DNA from 3 places in the Neobacillus sp. C211 genome. Region 1 is predicted to be linked to each of the others. Evidence: riboswitches for the same ligand, from Rfam matches in the RefSeq annotation. Region 1 holds a riboswitch; each other region holds the start of a gene.
The links. A riboswitch is a leader RNA that binds a small molecule or an ion and turns the genes downstream of it on or off. The one in region 1 is predicted to bind S-adenosylmethionine.
Positions count from the first base shown of each region.

Region 2: it holds a riboswitch for S-adenosylmethionine, as region 1 does, so the genes downstream of both, ACSU6B_RS02955 (O-acetylhomoserine aminocarboxypropyltransferase/cysteine synthase family protein) here and mtnW (2,3-diketo-5-methylthiopentyl-1-phosphate enolase) in region 1, are expected to answer to the same signal.
Region 3: it holds a riboswitch for S-adenosylmethionine, as region 1 does, so the genes downstream of both, ACSU6B_RS27955 (homoserine dehydrogenase) here and mtnW (2,3-diketo-5-methylthiopentyl-1-phosphate enolase) in region 1, are expected to answer to the same signal.

Region 1 covers NZ_CM122574.1:85,350-88,498, reverse strand. Annotated here, with positions in the region: gene ACSU6B_RS00500 (pyridoxal phosphate-dependent aminotransferase) at 4-1,179, shown strand; SAM riboswitch class I at 1,262-1,370, shown strand; gene mtnW (2,3-diketo-5-methylthiopentyl-1-phosphate enolase) at 1,443-2,654, shown strand; gene ACSU6B_RS00490 (2-hydroxy-3-keto-5-methylthiopentenyl-1-phosphate phosphatase) at 2,651-3,149, shown strand, end outside.
Region 2 covers NZ_JBPXRO010000002.1:232,547-235,695, reverse strand. Annotated here, with positions in the region: gene ACSU6B_RS02955 (O-acetylhomoserine aminocarboxypropyltransferase/cysteine synthase family protein) at 128-1,444, opposite strand; SAM riboswitch class I at 1,510-1,620, opposite strand; gene ACSU6B_RS02950 (SCP2 sterol-binding domain-containing protein) at 1,700-2,059, opposite strand; gene ACSU6B_RS02945 (thioredoxin family protein) at 2,600-2,908, opposite strand; gene ACSU6B_RS02940 (toprim domain-containing protein) at 2,916-3,149, opposite strand, start outside.
Region 3 covers NZ_JBPXRO010000054.1:14,684-17,832, reverse strand. Annotated here, with positions in the region: gene ACSU6B_RS27955 (homoserine dehydrogenase) at 209-1,447, opposite strand; SAM riboswitch class I at 1,551-1,662, opposite strand; gene ACSU6B_RS27950 (GNAT family N-acetyltransferase) at 1,759-2,433, opposite strand; gene ACSU6B_RS27945 (GNAT family N-acetyltransferase) at 2,453-3,115, opposite strand; gene ACSU6B_RS27940 (carbon-nitrogen hydrolase family protein) at 3,136-3,149, opposite strand, start outside.

The DNA.
Region 1 (3,149 bases):
ACAATGAAGCAATTTCCACCATCAGAATTATTAACTAGTCTTCCAAAGCAATTTTTTGCTTCACTTGTTAAAAAAGTGGGGGAATATATTTCACAAGGGTTTGATGTGATTAATTTAGGGCAAGGCAACCCTGATCAGCCAACGCCTTCTCATATTGTTAAAAAACTTCAAGATGCAGCAGCGAATCCATTAAATCATAAATATTCTCCTTTTCAGGGACATCGTTATTTAAAACAGGCTGCCGCTGATTTTTATTTAAGAGAATATGGAGTGAGCATTGATCCGGATAAAGAAGTGGCGATTTTGTTTGGGGGTAAAGCAGGACTTGTCGAAATTCCTCAATGCTTATTAAATCCGGGGGATACCATCCTTGTACCTGACCCCGGTTACCCTGATTATTGGTCTGGGGTTGCTCTTGCAAAAGCTGAAATGGTTACGATGCCGTTACGAGAGGAAAATAACTTTCTACCGGATTATTGCGAACTGGATAAGTCTGTTTTATCAAAAGCAAGGTTAATGTTCCTCAATTATCCTAATAATCCAACAGGAGCTACAGCTACTCATGAATTATTTGATGAGACTATTAAGCTAGCTAGTGATCATGATATTTGTGTTGTTCATGATTTTGCCTATGGTGCTATTGGTTTCGATGGTGAAAAACCAATAAGTTTTATGCAGGTTGAAGGGGCTAAAGAGGTTGGGATAGAGATATATACTTTATCAAAAACCTTTAATATGGCAGGCTGGCGTGTTGGTTTTGCTGTTGGGAATGAGAGTGTGATTTCAAGCATCGAACTTTTACAGGACCATCTTTATGTTAGTTTATTTGGGGCTGTACAAGAGGCAGCGGCTGAGGCTTTAATGGGCCCTCAGGATTGTGTACGGGAACTTAACGATCTTTATGAGCGAAGACGTAATGTATTGATTGATGGGCTTCGTTCATTGGGATGGAATGTCACCGCGCCAAAGGGGTCCTTTTTCGCGTGGCTCAAAGTTCCTGAGGGCAAAACATCTGAGGAATTTGCTAATATTTTACTCGAACAAGCACATATCATGGTTGCACCGGGAATTGGCTTTGGAGAATTTGGAGAAGGATATGTCCGTGTTGGGTTATTAACATCAGAACAACGATTAGCCGAAGCTGTTGAAAGAATTAGTCGTTTGGAAATATTCTGTTAAATTGATTGACATTTTATATTTTTCTTGCGATAATGCAAATTAAAGTTAAACAACATTAAAACTTTATAAAATACGAATCGTTTTCTTATCAAGAGCAGGCGGAGGGAAAAGCCCGATGAAGCCCGGCAACCGACTTAAACCAGTTTTAGGCACGGTGCTAATTCTTGCAGCAACAAGCTGATAGATGAGAAGATGTTAGTTTGCGGCTAACCTCTTCTTTGTTGAAGAGGTTTTTTATGTTTTTTGAAAGGACGTGTTTTTGAATGTCTAAAATAATTGCTACATATTTACTGCATGATGAAAAAAAACCAACCAAAAAGGCTGAAGAGATTGCACTTGGATTAACTGTAGGTTCATGGACGAACTTGCCTGAACTAGAGCAAAGCCAATTACGCAAGCATAAAGGTAGTGTGGTATCCGTTGAAACGATACCTGCAGAAAAAGGTGACCAATCTTTAATCCGCATAGCCTATCCAGCGATTAATTTTTCTAATGACCTGCCTGCTATTTTAACAACCGTTTTCGGTAAGCTTTCATTAGATGGAAAAATAAAATTACTAGATTTACAGTTTGATGACGGATTAAAGAGTCAGTTCCCTGGCCCAAGGTTTGGAATTGAAGGTCTTCGGAAGAAATTAAACGTTTATAATAGACCGCTTTTAATGAGTATCTTTAAAGGAGTGCTCGGTAAAGATCTCGCATTTTTAGTTGAGCAATTAAAGCAACAAGCCCTTGGTGGTGTAGATTTTGTGAAGGATGATGAAATCCTTTTTGAAAATGAGCTGACACCATTTGAAAAAAGAATTGTCGAAGGAAAAAAGGCATTGCAAGAAGTATTTGACCAAACAGGACATCGAACTTTGTATGCAGTTAACCTAACGGGTAGAACATCGCAGCTGAAGGAAAAAGCAAGGAAGGCTGCAGAGCTTGGAGCGGACCTCTTACTGTTTAATGTGTTTTCCTATGGCATAGACGTCCTGCAGGAATTAAGAGAAGACGATGAAATTGCCTTACCGCTTATGGCACATCCTGCAGTTAGTGGTGCTTTTACATCATCTCCAGTTTATGGATTATCCCATTCATTATTGCTTGGAAAGTTGCTTCGTTATGCTGGTGCGGATTTATCGTTGTTCCCATCCCCATATGGAACCGTGGCGTTAGAGAAGACGAAAGCACTGTCGATTGCAAGTGAGTTAACCATAGAAGATGTCTTTAAAAAGTCATTTCCAGTTCCATCAGCGGGAATTCATCCAGGCTTGGTTCCTTTATTAATTCGTGACTTCGGTAATGATTCTGTCATTAATGCAGGCGGAGGGGTCCATGGCCATCCAGAGGGTGCACGCGGAGGGGGCCTTGCGTTCCGTCAAGCGATTGATACCAATCTTAAAGGAAAGTTATTAGCCGAAGGTGCAAAACAGCATCCTGAGCTCCATACGGCACTAAAACTATGGGGTAATGCAGAGGTGACCGTATGACAAAACCAGTGATTTTTTGTGATTTTGACGGAACGGTAACTGAAAGTGATAACATCATTAGCATGATGGAAAAGTTTGCTCCTCAAGGGTGGGAACGGATTAAAGATCAAATCCTCTCACGTGAGATTTCGATCAATGAGGGAGTTGGGAAACTTTTTTCCTTATTACCAAGTAAGTTAAAGGATGAATTGACTGAGTTTGCGATTGAAAATGCAAAGATTCGCCCAGGATTTGGAGAGTTTGTTGAATTTGCGCGTGCAAAAGGTATTCCATTTTATATTGTTAGTGGCGGTATTGACTTCTTTGTTTATCCAATCTTGGAGAAATATGGTCCATTTGATGGAGTTTATTGCAATGAATCGGATTTTACAGACGAGAGAATAAAAATTCTATGGCCGAATGAATGTGATTCATTATGTAACAATGATTGCGGATGTTGTAAACCAAGTATTATTCGTAAATTAAACACTCAGGAAAACCGTTTCAAAATTGTTA
Region 2 (3,149 bases), on a different contig from region 1:
GTAACCTATATTCAATTAAAACGTTAATTTGTTTAAGTAATTATATTACGAAAGTTATCGTATCATGGATAAAAAGGGGTGTCAATGAAAATAACTTCATATTCGGAAAAATAAGTTTTGGTAACTTTTATGCATTTACCTTTAATGAGATTACACCAGTAGCAGCCAAAATAGCTGATTCGAGATCTTCGATTAAATCCTCAACATTCTCGATACCGATTGAAAGGCGAATCAAATCCTCTGTTACACCTGCAGCTTTCAGGCCATCAGCATCTAATTGCTGATGGGTGGTGCTTGCTGGGTGAATAATTAAACTTTTTGCATCGCCAACGTTTGCCACATGCGCCCATAGAGTAATCGAATCGATTAATTTGGCTCCTGCTTCTTTACCGCCTTTAATCCCGAAGACAACCATGGAACCTGCACCTTTTGGCAAGTACTTTTTGGCTAATTCATAATCTGGGTGGGACGGGTGTCCTGGATAAGATACCCATTCCACAGCAGGATGATTAGTTAAATATTCCACCACTTCTTTAGTATTAGCCACATGCTCCTTCATTCGAACATGCAGTGTTTCAAGTCCAAGGATAAACTGGAAGGAATTTTGCGGACTTAATGCCGGTCCTAAGTCACGCAGCAATTGGACACGTGCTTTGATAATATAGGCGATCTCACCTAGGGCTTCTGCATAAACCAGGTCATGGTAGCTGGCATCTGGCGTTGTAAAACCAGGGAATCGCGGCGAATTCCAATCGAACTTCCCACCATCGACAATAACTCCACCTGTAGTTGTTCCATTTCCTAAGAGCCATTTGGTGGCAGAATGAATCACAATATCGGCACCATATTCAATTGGCCGGCACAGATATGGAGTGGCAAAGGTGTTATCAATAATTAATGGAACACCTGCTGCATGAGCAATATCGGCGACTTTTTCAATATCAAGTACACGAAGGCTTGGGTTACCAATCGTTTCAGCGAAAACAGCCTTTGTTTTGTCGGTAATAGCAGCACGGAAGTTTTCCGGATTTTCAGGGTCAACAAATTTCACTTTAATCCCGTATTTTGGAAGCGTCACTGCAAAAAGATTATATGTTCCTCCATAGAGATTTGATGCCGATACGATTTCATCGCCAGCTTCAGCAATATTTAAAATGGCGAGGGTAATCGCTGCCATACCGCTAGCAACTGCTAGGGCACCAACGCCGCCTTCCAATAATGCTACTCTTTCTTCAAAAACGGTAGTAGTAGGGTTGTGAATGCGTGTGTATATGTACCCAGGTTCCGCTAAGCTAAATAGGTTTGCCGCATGCTCTGTATTCTTAAATTGATAGGCGTTGTTTTGATAAATCGGAACGGCTCGAGCCCCCGTTACCGGATCCGGAGACAATCCACCATGAACACTCAATGTTTCAAAACGATACTTCTTTTGATTTTCACCCATACTACTTCCTCCTTTTTTGCAATGCAACAAACAAAACCCCCGCTTCATAGAAGAGGGGGACTCTCTCCTCATCTCTCAGAGCATCTCCGCTCTGCTGGATTTAGCACCGTGTGATTGTGTTATAAACCGGTTGCTGGGCTTCAAAGGGCCAGTCCCTCCGCCACTCTCGATAAGAATGTTTATTGAATTGTCTTTATTATTTGATTATTCACCTAAAACTTTACAGTAAGTTTAATTCCGAGTCAATAGCTCTGATTAGAAATTTGTTATTTTTGGTAAATTTTCCTGTGCCTTTGTCAAATAGAAGACAGATTCTAGTAATAATGTGCTGCGAATTGGAGCGGAAATACGTAATTGGCCGTTATGTTCAAGGGCCCTTAACCGTTCCTTCCCTTCAAGTAGTTGTTTCATTGCCTTAAGGTCACCGCGGATTTCGGATATCGTTCGTGTCACTTCGCTATCATGAAGTATGAAAATTTCTCCATTCTTTATGATAATCTGAATGGCTTTTTGTTCACAAACCAAATTCACTCGCAAATCGATATGTTCTAGTAACGGCAGAACATGCCTTTGCTGTTTGATTGCTAATTGAAAGTTTTTCAGCATCTCTATCATAATCCACCACTCCGGTCTGCTCTCTTATATTAAATATACAGGAACGGGGCATGAAATCCTCTTTAAAGTGGTCGACAATTAACAACCTTTTGGAGGTGATTTACGGAGATTTCCTGAGAAATATGTCGGATGGAGAGAATTTTTTGAAAAGTGTTGAGAATTATTCAAACATTACTGCTGATTAAAGGGCAGCATTTTGTAAAATGAAGTTAGATTCGAAATCGAAAGGATGTGGATTATGAGTTTTAAAGACCTTAATGAATATCGAATCCCTATTGAGGCTTATGTAGTTTTTATCAACCCCCATTTTACTTGTTATAAAGCCCCACTCAATGAACTCATTATCTATCCAAATCAGCTCCCTCGCTTTATGCACAATTTAAATAAGAGACCGTCAACATTAAATGGTATGCACAAAAGGCTAGCTAATGCGTTTTGTCCGTAAGAGACCATGTTGCGGACTGTTCCCTCTCTTCTCGGGTAGGATTTTACTTAAGAGGCTTGAGTACACCTAAAAAGCAGATGCAAGCGCGCATCTGCTTAGGATAAATGCTGTTTTATTTTTTCAAGCAAAAATGGAACTGATTGAAAAGCGTAGAGGGTTTCTTTTATCTTGCCGGCTTCAACAAATAATAGGCAAGGGACACTTTCAATTGCTAAATCCCTAGCAAGGTCTGGGTAGAAATTTAAATTCATTTTTCCCATATCTAACTCTACTAGTTGCTCAATGACCTGCAGCATTTTTGAAGCTACCTGACAGGTACCGCACATGGGTGTATAAAAATAGACTAACCCGGTCGCCTTTTTTTCAAGAAAGGCAGATAAATCTGTTCGATTCCATTCGTTCATATATCTTTTAACCCATTTCTAAAAATTCAGTATGAACATCGATATTCGCCCCTATTAGAACGGTTGCCAAATGGTGCACTGGCGCAGTTGCCACCTCACGATACATCCGGTCAATATACAAATGTTCCGCTTTCGGAAATTCTCGTTTTAACTGTTTGCGAAGCTTTTCACCTGAGGAGTCGGCATCCACAAGAATATAGACATCCTTATCCTCAAGAAATTCAATTAGTTCATCTAATTT
Region 3 (3,149 bases), on a different contig from region 1:
GATTACCTCCCTGTTGATTTCCGCGGAAGGCACGCAGGCTCCCCGGACCGCCCGTGGAAAGCGAAGTGCCTAGAGCGGAAATCAACAGGCCCATTAGCAGGTACAATGAATAATTAAATGCTGAGAATAAAAAATTGCCGATAAAAATACCCTTTCTCGACAATCTGAGAGCACCAAAGTGCTCTTCTATCACGGGAATAATGGCTTTTTAGAGGACAGCTAAAGTTACTTCTTTATTCTTAATTTCTGTATCATACTCCCCAATAATTTGAAAGTAGCACGTTGCCTTTTTCAGATTAATTAACTTTTCAATTTCTTCCTTGGTTGCCTTGATAATTGCTATCTTATCAGAAGCTTGGGCCACCCATGTAATCAAAGGGTTATTATAATTCTTTGAGAGGCCTTGAATTAACCATAATTCTTTTTCGTTCCCTTTTTTCTCTCCATCACATGCTGCTGTTATTTTTGTGATACTCTTATTTGACGACCGATTTTGACAGACATAGACCAAATCTTCAATAACAGCACTTGCAGTAGGATACATCCCAGCTCCTGGTCCTTGCAAAGTAATACTACCAACAATATCAGAGTGAATATTTACCGCATTTTCTACGCCTTCAATAGAATAAAAAGGATGAGATTTCCCAACAAGGACTGGTTTAACCTCTGCGTTAATTTGACTACCTGTCTTACTAATACTAGCAATATGCTTAAACCTTAACCCAAGCTTTTCAGTTGCTTCGATTAATTCACTTGTGATTGAAGTAATCCCTTCACGTTCAACATCCTGCCAATTTGGTTCTTTCCCAAAAGCAATTCTGCTGAGAATCATTGTTTTATAAAAAGCATCAAAGCCCTCCACATCGTTGGTTGGATCCACTTCAGCATACCCCTTCTCTTGCGCTAAAATAAGAGCATCAGCAAATGACTGCTTCTTCTCGCGCATTTCCGTTAGGATAAAATTCGATGTCCCATTAAGAATTCCTTGGATGTGACGAACTCGGTTAACATTTAATAACTGCCTTAAGGTTTGAATTACCGGAATTCCACCCGCAACTGTTGCTTCGTAACCCACCGAAACATTATAATTCTCGGCTAACTCGAGCAACTCATTCCCGTGGTGTGCAAACATTTCTTTATTCGCTGTGATTATGTGGCAACCACTTTGTATAGCTTGTTTTAAAAAAGTAAAGGGGGGTTCTTTGTCCACGATTGCTTCGACAACAACATCAAGCTGAGGAAGACTTAAAATTTCATTGAAATCTGAAGTGATTAGTACATCTTTATTAATATTTCTCTTTTTCTGCTTATTTTTAATTAGTATGGCTGCAACTTCCACTTTTCTCCCTAACACTCTCTCAAGCTCTTCCGCATGAGATTGAATTGTTCTATAAACGCCTTCCCCAACTGTACCAAAGCCTAGAATTGCCACTTTAATGACAGACATGCTCTCCACCCCTTAAATAATATTAGACATGACTAATAGGTTGTTTTTTTATCTCATATAAATAAGAAAAAACCCTCTTCATAAGAAGAGGGTAGATTTCCTCCTCTTATCTGTCAGGTTAAAAATAACCTGCAGGAATTAGCACCTTTTCAAGAATTACCTTGATGGTTGCCGGGCTTCATCGGGCCTAGTCCCTCCGCCGCTCTGGATAAGAGTTTTATTTAGTTAGTTTTTCATTAAATTTCAAAGTTATAAAGAGAATTCTAGTTGATTCCAAGGTAGTTGTCAATATTATTTGAAATTTCTTTTTATTAAAGTGGTAATAGGGGGACAAATTCCTTTTTCCCCAGTCGATCTATCATTTCGAGCCATTCCTTCGGCTTATTTGAAAGAATTGAATAGTATGTCGTCAGAAAATCCTTTACCAGGTCTGCTGGTAGTGAATTAAGTCCTTCATCTTGAATTGGCATGAAACATAAATCTAGACCTGCTACAGCTTCCCCATTGTTTTTCCAGGAAGGATGAACATATGAAAAATCAATGCGTTTATAACCCATATGGGATAGAACTTCACGTCGGACATATGGATCCATAACCTTTACTCCACCAAATTCGTGATGTTCAACCCGGTACGGATCGTATATTTCTGCAAACATCCCGAATAGCTCGTTACCATTTTCTTTAGCTAATTGTTGTAAATCCGTTAAACGGTTTTGCGCTAAAAAACGGCCAAGGCTTAAGCCTGGTTTACTGATGATTGTAAAATCTGTCATAGCAATATTCCAATCCGGATAATAACGATATTCAGTTGCTCCTGTGACTTCGTCTCCATCGACAGCCACAAACACGCGAATACTCGGATCTTCTAATGGCTCTTTCCATAGCTCATATTCTAATACTTCTTCTGCAGGAAATATTTCTCCCATTAAGTTATGAAGCTTTTTAAAATTAGGGTCTTCTATACTGGTTATTCTAATATATTCCATTATGATTCATTCCTCTCACTCATCTAAAAGGGTTTTTCCATTCCATTAATGCAGCATAATTGCAGGATTCTTCATCCTCTAGATAATTTTCAATAATCCCTATTGGCACACGACCACAATGCAGCAAGAAAGTGATAACAGGATCTTGAACTTCCCCTTTAATAGTTGCATCTAAATATTGTCCTGGTGTCATGATATCAGCTTTTTTATGATATCCTGGCATTCTGCCCCCGCCAAGTAATCGATATAACTCTTTTTCTATCACAACATGGTACATAGACTGCATCATCAATTTACCAAGCCCTAGTTTGCGGTACTTCGGACGAACACTAATATCAACAATATACAAGGTATTCCCATTTGGATTATTGTTCCGAATATATCCATGGTCAGTGATTTCTTCCCACGAATGGTTTTTATCGCTAGGATCAAAGTCGATAGTTAAGCCGGTAATTGACCCAGCTAATTCACCAGCTACTTCAACACACAATGCACCTTCTGGAAACATGTTCACATGGTTTGTTAATTGCTCTTTATTCCACCATAATTCTGAAGGAAAAGGAGGTGGGAAGCACTCGGATTGAATCTTGATAAGATCGTCAAAATCCACTTTTGAATAATTGCGAATGATAACTGGCACATGCCGCTCTTGGTCATAGACGTAAAATTCACTTCGATACATTCTATACCCACCCCTTCAGTTTATTTTTCCCAAT